Regions from separate parts of the Paraburkholderia fungorum genome, predicted to be linked through region 1. Evidence: riboswitches for the same ligand, from Rfam matches in the RefSeq annotation. Region 1 holds a riboswitch; the other holds the start of a gene.
What was found. Region 1 has a riboswitch for FMN ahead of ribB (3,4-dihydroxy-2-butanone-4-phosphate synthase). Riboswitches for the same ligand answer to the same signal wherever they lie in the genome.
Positions count from the first base shown of each region.

Region 2: another riboswitch for FMN. It lies ahead of BLS41_RS19905 (6,7-dimethyl-8-ribityllumazine synthase); the one in region 1 lies ahead of ribB (3,4-dihydroxy-2-butanone-4-phosphate synthase).

Region 1 covers NZ_FNKP01000001.1:3,314,999-3,319,463, reverse strand. Annotated here, with positions in the region: gene BLS41_RS14685 (MFS transporter) at 1-378, shown strand, start outside; gene BLS41_RS14680 (helix-turn-helix domain-containing protein) at 665-1,396, shown strand; FMN riboswitch at 1,519-1,705, shown strand; gene ribB (3,4-dihydroxy-2-butanone-4-phosphate synthase) at 1,861-2,580, shown strand; gene BLS41_RS14670 (HAD family hydrolase) at 2,704-3,390, opposite strand; gene glpK (glycerol kinase GlpK) at 3,559-4,465, opposite strand, start outside.
Region 2 covers NZ_FNKP01000002.1:861,375-865,839, reverse strand. Annotated here, with positions in the region: gene BLS41_RS19920 (GMC family oxidoreductase) at 1-534, opposite strand, end outside; gene BLS41_RS19915 (sugar dehydrogenase complex small subunit) at 564-1,106, opposite strand; gene tpiA (triose-phosphate isomerase) at 1,401-2,186, opposite strand; FMN riboswitch at 2,289-2,445, shown strand; gene BLS41_RS19905 (6,7-dimethyl-8-ribityllumazine synthase) at 2,524-3,024, shown strand; gene BLS41_RS19900 (SDR family oxidoreductase) at 3,134-3,940, opposite strand; gene BLS41_RS19895 (FGGY family carbohydrate kinase) at 3,964-4,465, opposite strand, start outside.

The DNA of each region.
Region 1 (4,465 bases):
CTGGTCGCGCTGGCCGTGGTGATGGCGATTTTCGCGCGCACCAGCCATTCGCAGGTGGCCGCCGCGATCACGATTTTCGTATGGGGCATTGCCGCGTTCGCGACGGTGCCGCCGTTGCAGATGCGCGTGGTCGAGAAGGCGGCCGCCGCGCCGAATCTCGCGTCGACGCTGAACATCGGCGCGTTCAACGTGGGCAATGCGGGCGGCGCGTGGCTCGGCGGCCTGGTGATCAACCACGGCCATTCGCTCGATACGCTGCCGTGGGTCGCGGCGGGCGTCAGCGTGGTGGCGCTGTTGCTGACGTGGTTCGCCGCGCGGATGGATGCGCCGGTGTCGAAGGCGGCGCAGCAGCCTGTGACAGTGCGCGAGCACGTCTGACACCGAGATTTAGCGATGAGGGAAGAGGGCGCAACCGGCCGATGCCGTATGGGACGGTTGTGCCTTCAACCCTGTAAGGCCCGGTTACGCATGCGCCGCACGACTGACCAGGAGCCTTCAATCTAGCTCCTGTCCATATGAAAAATCCGCACAAGCTTTGCCAGAATCGCCCTCCGCAATACTGATAACAGTGTGAAGATAACTTCGTTGGGCGTGGGCGGACGCGATGCTATCTTGCTTCCACTAACCGCATGCGTTGCCGTCCGGCGGCGCTTTGGAGGCAATCATGCATTCCCCGCTCGCGCTGGTCCGCGATCCCTCGATCGACGCCGATGCGTCGCCGCGCGCCGCCGAACCCTTCGACGCACTCGAGCACCTGGTCGGCGTCAATCTGGCCCGCCTGCGTGCCGAGCGGCAACTGTCGCTCGATGCTTTGGCCCGCGCGTCGGGCGTGTCGCGGGCCATGCTCGCGCAGATCGAATCGGCGCGCAGCGTGCCGTCCATCAAGGTGCTGTGTAAGGTGGCGGCTGCGCTGAAGGTATCGGTGGCGGCGTTCTTGCGGCGTCATGCGACTAACGGCTTCGAGCATCTGCCGGCCGAGCGCTCGCAGCGCATCGTCAGTTCGAACGGGCGCTATTCGGCGCGGCCGCTTTATCCCGATGCCGAACCGACTGCCGCCGAGTTCCACGAATTGCGAATCGCGCCGTTGCACACCGAGGCGGGCACGCGCCGCGCGCCGGGCACGACGGTGAATCTGGTGGTTAGCGAAGGCACGCTCGAAGTCAGCGTTCACGATCAGCGCCAGTTGCTCGCAACCGGCGACGCAATCGTGTTCGATGCCGATCAGCCGCATAGTCTGCGCAATCCTGGCGATACCGAGGCGCGCGCGTTTCGCGTCACGCTGAAGGCGGAGACCCCGCCGCGCTGGGACGTGCCCGCGCTGCACGAGACGCGGCATGAAACGCAGCCGGAAGCTCAAACCCAGGCGACGCCACAGCGCGAAGCGACACCCGTTTGAGCACAATTTCAGGCTGATGACAGCTTGTCTCGAAATAGAGCTTCCTGTCAGGCCGTGGTCTGTCGCGCAGCAGCCCATGCGCGACTGTTGTAAGCTTTGCCAGCCGGTCGATCCGGCAATCAGTGCGTCTTCAGGGCGGGGTGAAATTCCCCACCGGCGGTATGCCGGCAGCGCGAAAGCGTGAGCCGGTGAGCCCGCGAGCGCCCGCATCGTGCGGTTTTTCTCAGTGCATCGAGGACCGCAGCGGGGTCAGCAGATCTGGTGAAAAGCCAGAGCCGACGGTCACAGTCCGGATGAAAGAAGATGTGCAGATAGTCATGGTCGTTGTCGTGGCGTCGCCCGAGGTTCAGGCGGTGCGCGAGCGTCGCCCCGCTTGAATCGGGCGGCGTTCAGCGGCGCGTCTTTGTCTGTTTGCAATGCCCTGAAACGTTTTTCGCCCCACTTTTGCGATGAGCGTTTCAACTATGTCTTTTGCTAAATTTCCTGCTCCCTTGACGATTGCCAGCGATGCAATCGACGATCTCCCGCTACTCGCCACCGAAGCTGTGCCGCCCCGCATCGCCGCCGCGTTGCAGGCCATGCGCGACGGCCGCGCCGTCGTCCTTCAGGATGACGACGATCGCGAGAACGAAGCCGATCTGGTGGTATCTGCCGAGCGTCTGTCGGTCGAAACCATGGCGTTGCTGATCCGAGAGTGCAGCGGCATTGTTTGCCTGTGCCTGCCCGACGACACAATCCGTTCGCTCGAACTTCCGCCGATGACCACCAACAACGCAAGCCGTTACGGCACCGCGTTCACGGTGTCGATCGAAGCGCGCGAGGGCGTGACGACGGGGGTGTCGGCGGTCGATCGCCTGACGACGATCCGCGCGGCGATTGCCGACGCGGCGAAGCCTGCCGATATCGTGAGCCCGGGCCACGTGTTCCCGCTGCGGGCGATGCCCGGCGGCGTGCTCGCGCGACGCGGCCACACCGAAGGCACGGTCGATCTCGCGGTCCTCGCGGGTCTGAAGCCGGCCGGCGTGCTGTGCGAACTGATGAACGCGGACGGCACGATGACGCGCGGTGCCGACGTCGAACGTTTCGCCGCACAACACAATCTGCCGATGCTGACGATTGCGGAGCTGGTGGCGTTTCGTGAAGCGCTGGCGCGGGTGCGCGAGCGTGAGGTGGAAGAGGTTTGATGAATTGATTGGCGTTAAGCACCGCATGTGAGCCACAGACACGCGGCGCAAACACAAAGGCCGAATCTGATAGACAGATTCGGCCTTTTTTATCGCTGCAACTCGACGTGACTGCAATTCAGGCTACGACTGCACGTCCCCGAAATCCCCACGCACGCCGGCCTCGATTAGCGCGGGCAGCTCGTCCATATGTTTCATGATGCGTGTCATGCCCATTTTGCGCAGCGCGTCCGCATAACCATCGGGGATGTGGCTCGCGCCGACGAACGCAATCGTCTTCATTCCCGCCGCGCGCGCCGCGTTCAAGCCCGCCACGCTATCTTCGACAACGATGCAGCGTGACGGCTCCACGCCCAACGTCTGCGCGGCAAACAGATACACATCGGGATAAGGCTTGGGCCGCGCGACCTGTTCGGCGCTGAAAATCCGCTCGCCGAAAATCTGCTGTAAACCGGCTCGCCGCACCGACGCGGTCACGCGTGCCATCCGGCTGTTGGAGACCACCGCTGCCGGCAACGTCACGCGTTGCAACGCCTCGCGCACGCCGTTGATCGGACTGAGCGACGCCGCGAGTTCAAGCTCGACGGCGTGATCGATGGTGTTGAGAAAATCCGCGGGCAACGTGATGTCGAACGACTTCTCGATGCCTTCGAGAAAGCGCGAGGTTTGCTGACCGAACGCCGTCTTGACGACCGGTTCGAAGTCGAGGCCGGGGAAGGTGCTGGTCAGCGTTTCGAACATCACGCGGTCAGCGATGATTTCACTGTCGACGAGCACGCCGTCGCAGTCACAGATGAGGTGGTCGATCATGCCTGAAATGCAGAAGCGGGAAGCGCGTGAGCCGAAGAACGGCAAGCTCATGCGCGTTGATTGAAAGCATCATGATACGTGCTTTGACGTCGCCCCCATGGCGGCGACGTCTTGCCGCCGCTTTCATTCGCGCGGGCAGGTTCAGGCGGCGACTTTGCGGTCAGCCAGTCAGGGCGTGTCGGCCCATGCTTTCGCCGCGCGAATCGCGCGCTTCCAGCCGTCGAGGCAATCCCTGACATCGGCGTGCGGCAGCGCGGGCGTGAAGCGGCGGTCGAGCTTCCACTGGCTGTGCAGTTCGTCCACATCCTTCCAGTAGCCCACCGCGAGGCCCGCCAGATAGGCCGCGCCCAACGCGGTCGTTTCCGGCACCTTCGGACGCACCGCGTCGACGCCGAGAATATCGGCCTGGAATTGCATCAGCAGATTGTTCGCGCACGCGCCGCCGTCCACCCGCAATTCGCCGATGCGAATACCCGAATCGGCTTCCATCGCCTTCAGCACGTCGAGCGATTGATAGGCGATCGAATCGAGCGCCGCGCGCGCAATGTGCGCGGAGGTCGTGCCGCGCGTCACGCCGAACAGCGTGCCGCGAGCGCGTGCGTTCCAGTGCGGCGCGCCGAGCCCGGCAAACGCGGGCACCAGATACACGCCGTCGCAATGCGGCACGCCGCGCGCGAGCGTTTCGATTTCTGCCGCGTTCTTGATGATGCCGAGGCCGTCGCGCAGCCACTGCACCACCGCGCCGCCGATAAATATGCTGCCTTCGAGCGCGTAGTTGATCTTGTCGCCGATCTGCCAGGCGATCGTCGTGACGAGGTTGTTCTTCGATTCGATCGGCTTGTCGCCGGTATTCATCACGAGGAAGCAGCCGGTGCCGTAGGTGTTCTTCACCATGCCCGACTCCGTGCACATCTGGCCGAAGAGGGCGGCGTGCTGGTCGCCGGCGATGCCCGCGAGCGGGATCTTCGACGCGAATACCGTGGTCTTGGTCGGCCCGTAAATTTCCGACGAAGGCCGCACCTCCGGCAACATGCTGCGCGGAATATCGAGCGCGTCGAGCAACTCGTCGTCCCAC
Region 2 (4,465 bases), on a different contig from region 1:
ACGAAAACGCTGCTCCAGATACGACTCCGCAACCGGTTGCATCGGGAACGGTTTCGAACGCGGCGAACCGTTGTTCGGCGCACCCGACACGCCCATCTTCACTTCCGCTTCGTAATAGAAGGGTTCGAGGTCTTCGTACGAAATCGGCCAGTCGCGACCCACGCCGTATTGCGTTTGCAGACGGAAGTCGTTCGGCAGCAGACGCCACGCTTGCGCGGCCCAATGCCAGGTCGTGCCGCCGACCATGCGGATGTATTCCGCCTTGTACGGATACGGCCCGGCCTGCACGAGATAATCGTTATCGACAGGTTGATAAACCGGATGCGGCGCCCACGACGAAAACGGATAAGGCGACATGAAGTCACCCTTGCGCGGGGAATTACGGAAGTTCGAGACGATGCGGCCGCGATCCACGCGCGGACCCGCTTCGAGAATCAATACAGACGCGCCTTGCGACACGAGACGATGGGCCGCGAGAGAACCGACGATACCCGAGCCGATAACAACGATATCGGCTGACAACTGCTCAGACATGCTTTGTTCCTTGAATTACCGATGAAGCGTCAGGCTGCCGAGAGGGGATTACGGCCCCAACTTCCATAGGGACCGTAGGCGTAGCTCGGCGGCTTCAACCGGTCGGACACCACGACATTCATCAAACTGGTTTCGTAGGTCACGCAACGCGCGGCCGGACCCGAGCCGACCACGCCGACATACCAGGCGGTCGCAATTTGACGAGGCAGTTTGGCGAACGGGACATTCGCGGCATCGAGAGAAGCCTGCAATTGCTTTTCCGCGGACGGATTCGCTGCGATGAACGCGGCGAGCGCGGTCAATTGCGTGGCAAACGAAGGAACCGTCGCAACAAGGCCGGCATAAAGCCGGTTTGCCTGAACAGCGTCGAGCGTGGCGCGCCCCGTGATCGCACGCGACACCATCAAAAACGCTTCGGGCGCGGCAGCGGTTTCAGGAACAACTGTTTGTGCGTTGGCGAGAGGCCAGGGAATAAAAGAACTGGCGTAGCTGGCCAATATGCTGGCCAGCAGTAAGCGCCGGCCGGAATTCGGCACGGAGCGGCCCGTATCGGGCTCGTGGGGATGAGTCATTTTGTAATGTTAAGTCCAGATCTACCGAGGCTGATAAATGCTGCTTCTTTTATCAGCATGCTTACCAATTATAACTCGACAGGCGCAAGTTCTGGTTTTGGCACGTAGATCCGGACCGGCCATTACCTGTTCGACGATGCCGGAAAGCGGCCTTTTTTAAGCCCTTTTCTGCTTGAACGGATTGTTCCTTGCAACGATGTTTCGCTGGCCGCCGGGTAACAATTCTTTCAGTTTAATAACACACGTTCAATTGGCGGACGCGCGAAACGCCCGCAGAAATAGCGCGAGCCCGTTTCAACCGACATGCAGAGAATCATCGGCATGCAGGCTGGCAGCCGCCTCGATGATCGAAATGAAGTCCGCCGATTTGAGCGACGCGCCGCCAATCAGACCACCGTCGATCCCGTCGCAATCGAGCAGCGCACTTGCGTTATCCGGCTTGATGCTGCCGCCATACAGAATCCGCAGCTTGTCCAGACCCGCATCGTATTCGCGCAGAACACTGCGCAATCCAGCATGCGTGGCCTGCGCTTCGTCGACAGATGCGCTGCGGCCCGTTCCGATCGCCCATACCGGCTCGTACGCGATGACGATTTTCTTCGCGTCGTCGACGGAAATTGCTTCGAGCACGGCGGCGAGTTGTGCGCGAACCACTGCGTCGGTTGCGCCCGCTTCGCGTTCCGCCAGCGTTTCGCCAACGCACACGACCGGTACCAGTCCGGCGACCAGTGCCTGACGCGCCTTCTCGCCGACCACCAACGCCGTTTCTCCGTGATTCGCCCGCCGCTCCGAATGTCCGACGATTGCGAATGTTGCCTGAAACCCGGCGACCATCGCGGCGGAAATCTCGCCGGTGAACGCGCCTTGCACATGCGCGGAGACATCCTGCACGCCCCACGCAACCGCACTGCCCTGCAACGCGGAACGGGCCTGCTCGACGAAAATGGCGGGCACGCACACGCCGACATCGACGTTGGTGTTTTCGCGGCTCATCCGTTCGCGAATTGCGGCGAGCAACGCGGCATTGGATTCAGTCGATCCGTGCATCTTCCAGTTACCCAAAATCAGCTTGCGTTGCATGCTTTCCTCTCATTGACCCGCGTCGCGCGCGCGATAGTCAGACCGCCCGCGTTGCAGCAAAAATTAAAAATTCGTGATACCTTACGCACCGTTCTGAAAAGAACAAGTTCTCGGGGCGGGGTGAAACTCCCCACCGGCGGTAATCGTGCGAAAAGCGCGTAGCCCGCGAGCGCTCAGTCACCATTCTTTGGTGCAGAGGTCAGCAGACCCGGTTAGATTCCGGGGCCGACGGTCATAGTCCGGATGAAAGAGAACGGGACGGCCTGCGCTCGTCGCGACAGCGATATAGCGGGAAAGGGCCGTCCTTCGCCCTGTTCACACCAACAGGCTGAAGTCCATGAATATCGCAACCTCACTCCATTCAGAAGCACACAACGGTTCGTCCAACGGTAGCCGCACACGCATCGCTTTCATTCAGGCATGCTGGCACCGCGATATCGTCGATCAATGCAAGATCTCGTTCGTCGAAGCAATGCAGGAGCGCGGCTATAGCGCCGACGATATCGACCTCTACGAAGTGGCCGGCGCATTCGAAATTCCGCTGCACGCCAAACGCCTCGCGCAAAGCGGACGTTATGCGGGCATCGTCGCCGCAGGCCTCGTCGTGGACGGTGGCATTTACCGGCACGAGTTCGTCGCTCAGGCCGTTATCAGCGGACTCATGCAGGTACAGCTCGAAACCAGCGTGCCGGTGTTTTCCGTCGTGCTGACGCCGCACCACTTCCACGGCGAAGAACACGCGAAATACTTCAAGGAGCACTTCCTGGTGAAGGGTGCCGAAGCGGCTCACGCCTGCGCAGACACGGTTCGCAAATTCGCGGCGTTGCCGGTTGCGTGATACCGCGTTGAAACTGCACTGAAGTCACGTTGAAGTAGTCACACACGGCGCCAGTATGCGGGTGGAAAAATGTTTTTCATCTGCATACTGGCGCCAGAATCACGTCACTTCACGACATGAACATGCCGCCGTCGACGTTGATCGTCTGGCCGGTAATGTAGGCCGCATCGTCCGACGCCAGAAAGGCGACCAGTCCCGCCACATCCTTGCCCGTCCCTGCGCGCTTCATCGGAATGTTGTTCACCCACTCGGTCATCAACTCGCCCGGCTTATAGTCGCCGAGCAGCTTGCCCCATGCTTCGTCGTTATACGACCACATGTCGGTCGTGATAATGCCGGGGCAGAATGCATTGACCGTAATGCCGGTCGGCGCGAGTTCTTTCGCGAGGCTTTGGGTAATACCCAATACGCCGAACTTGCTTGCTGCATAGTGCGGCGTGTAGACGAAACCCTGACGAGCCTGCCCTGAGGCCGTATTGATCAGACGCCCGGTTTTCCCCGCGCGCAACATGCGCGTCGCCGCTTCCTGGCAGCACAGGAAAACGCCCTTCGTATTGACTGCGAGAACCTTGTCCCACTCGGCCTCGGTGAGATCGGGCAGCTTCGCAATGGTGATGACGCCCGCGTTCTGCACCGAGATATCAACTTCGCCGAGTTTGCCGGCGACTTCATCGTAGAGATCTTTTACCTGCGACTTGTCAGTCACATCCACTTCGGCTGCAATGACGTCGTAGCCGGATTCGCGCAAATGGGCCGCCGCGTCGAACACGCTCTTCTCATTCGCCGACAGGCAAACTTTCGCGCCTTCCTGTGCGAAACGTTCTCCAATACTTAATCCAATCCCCCGGCTGCCGCCCGTCACAACCACGACTTTATTGTCGAAGCGCTTTGCTGCGGGTTTTACTTCGCTAACCATTCCCTTCTCCCAGATGAATTGAATTAGAGCCGTTCGATCCAGCGCAGCCATTGCGCGTGATTCTCCGCTGCAGCAGACACACCGCTGCCAGGTTCGACGCGGCGCAGAACGGGCCGCTCCGTATGAACCGCGTCGAGCGAATCGACCAGTCCAAGTTCCAGCGATGCCAATGCGGCCGCGCCCGCCGCCGATATTTCGCTGAGCGCCAGCGTACTGACCGGGCGATTCAACGTATCGGCCAGGTACTGAAGCAGGAAGGGCCGCTGCACGAGTCCACCGTCGAGGAACAGTTCGAGTAGCGGAACCTGAGCTGCCTGCTCCATCACCGTAATCACGTCCTTGATCTGATAAACGATCGACTCGTACGCCGCGCGTGCAACGTGTTGCCATGAATTCGAAAAATTCAGTCCGACGATTTGCGCGCCGCCCGGGTACTTCCAGTGCGGACAGCCAATTCCCGAGAAAGCGGGAATCAGAAAAACGCCGCCGTTGTCGTAGTCCGTAAAAGCCTGCTCGGCGACGGCG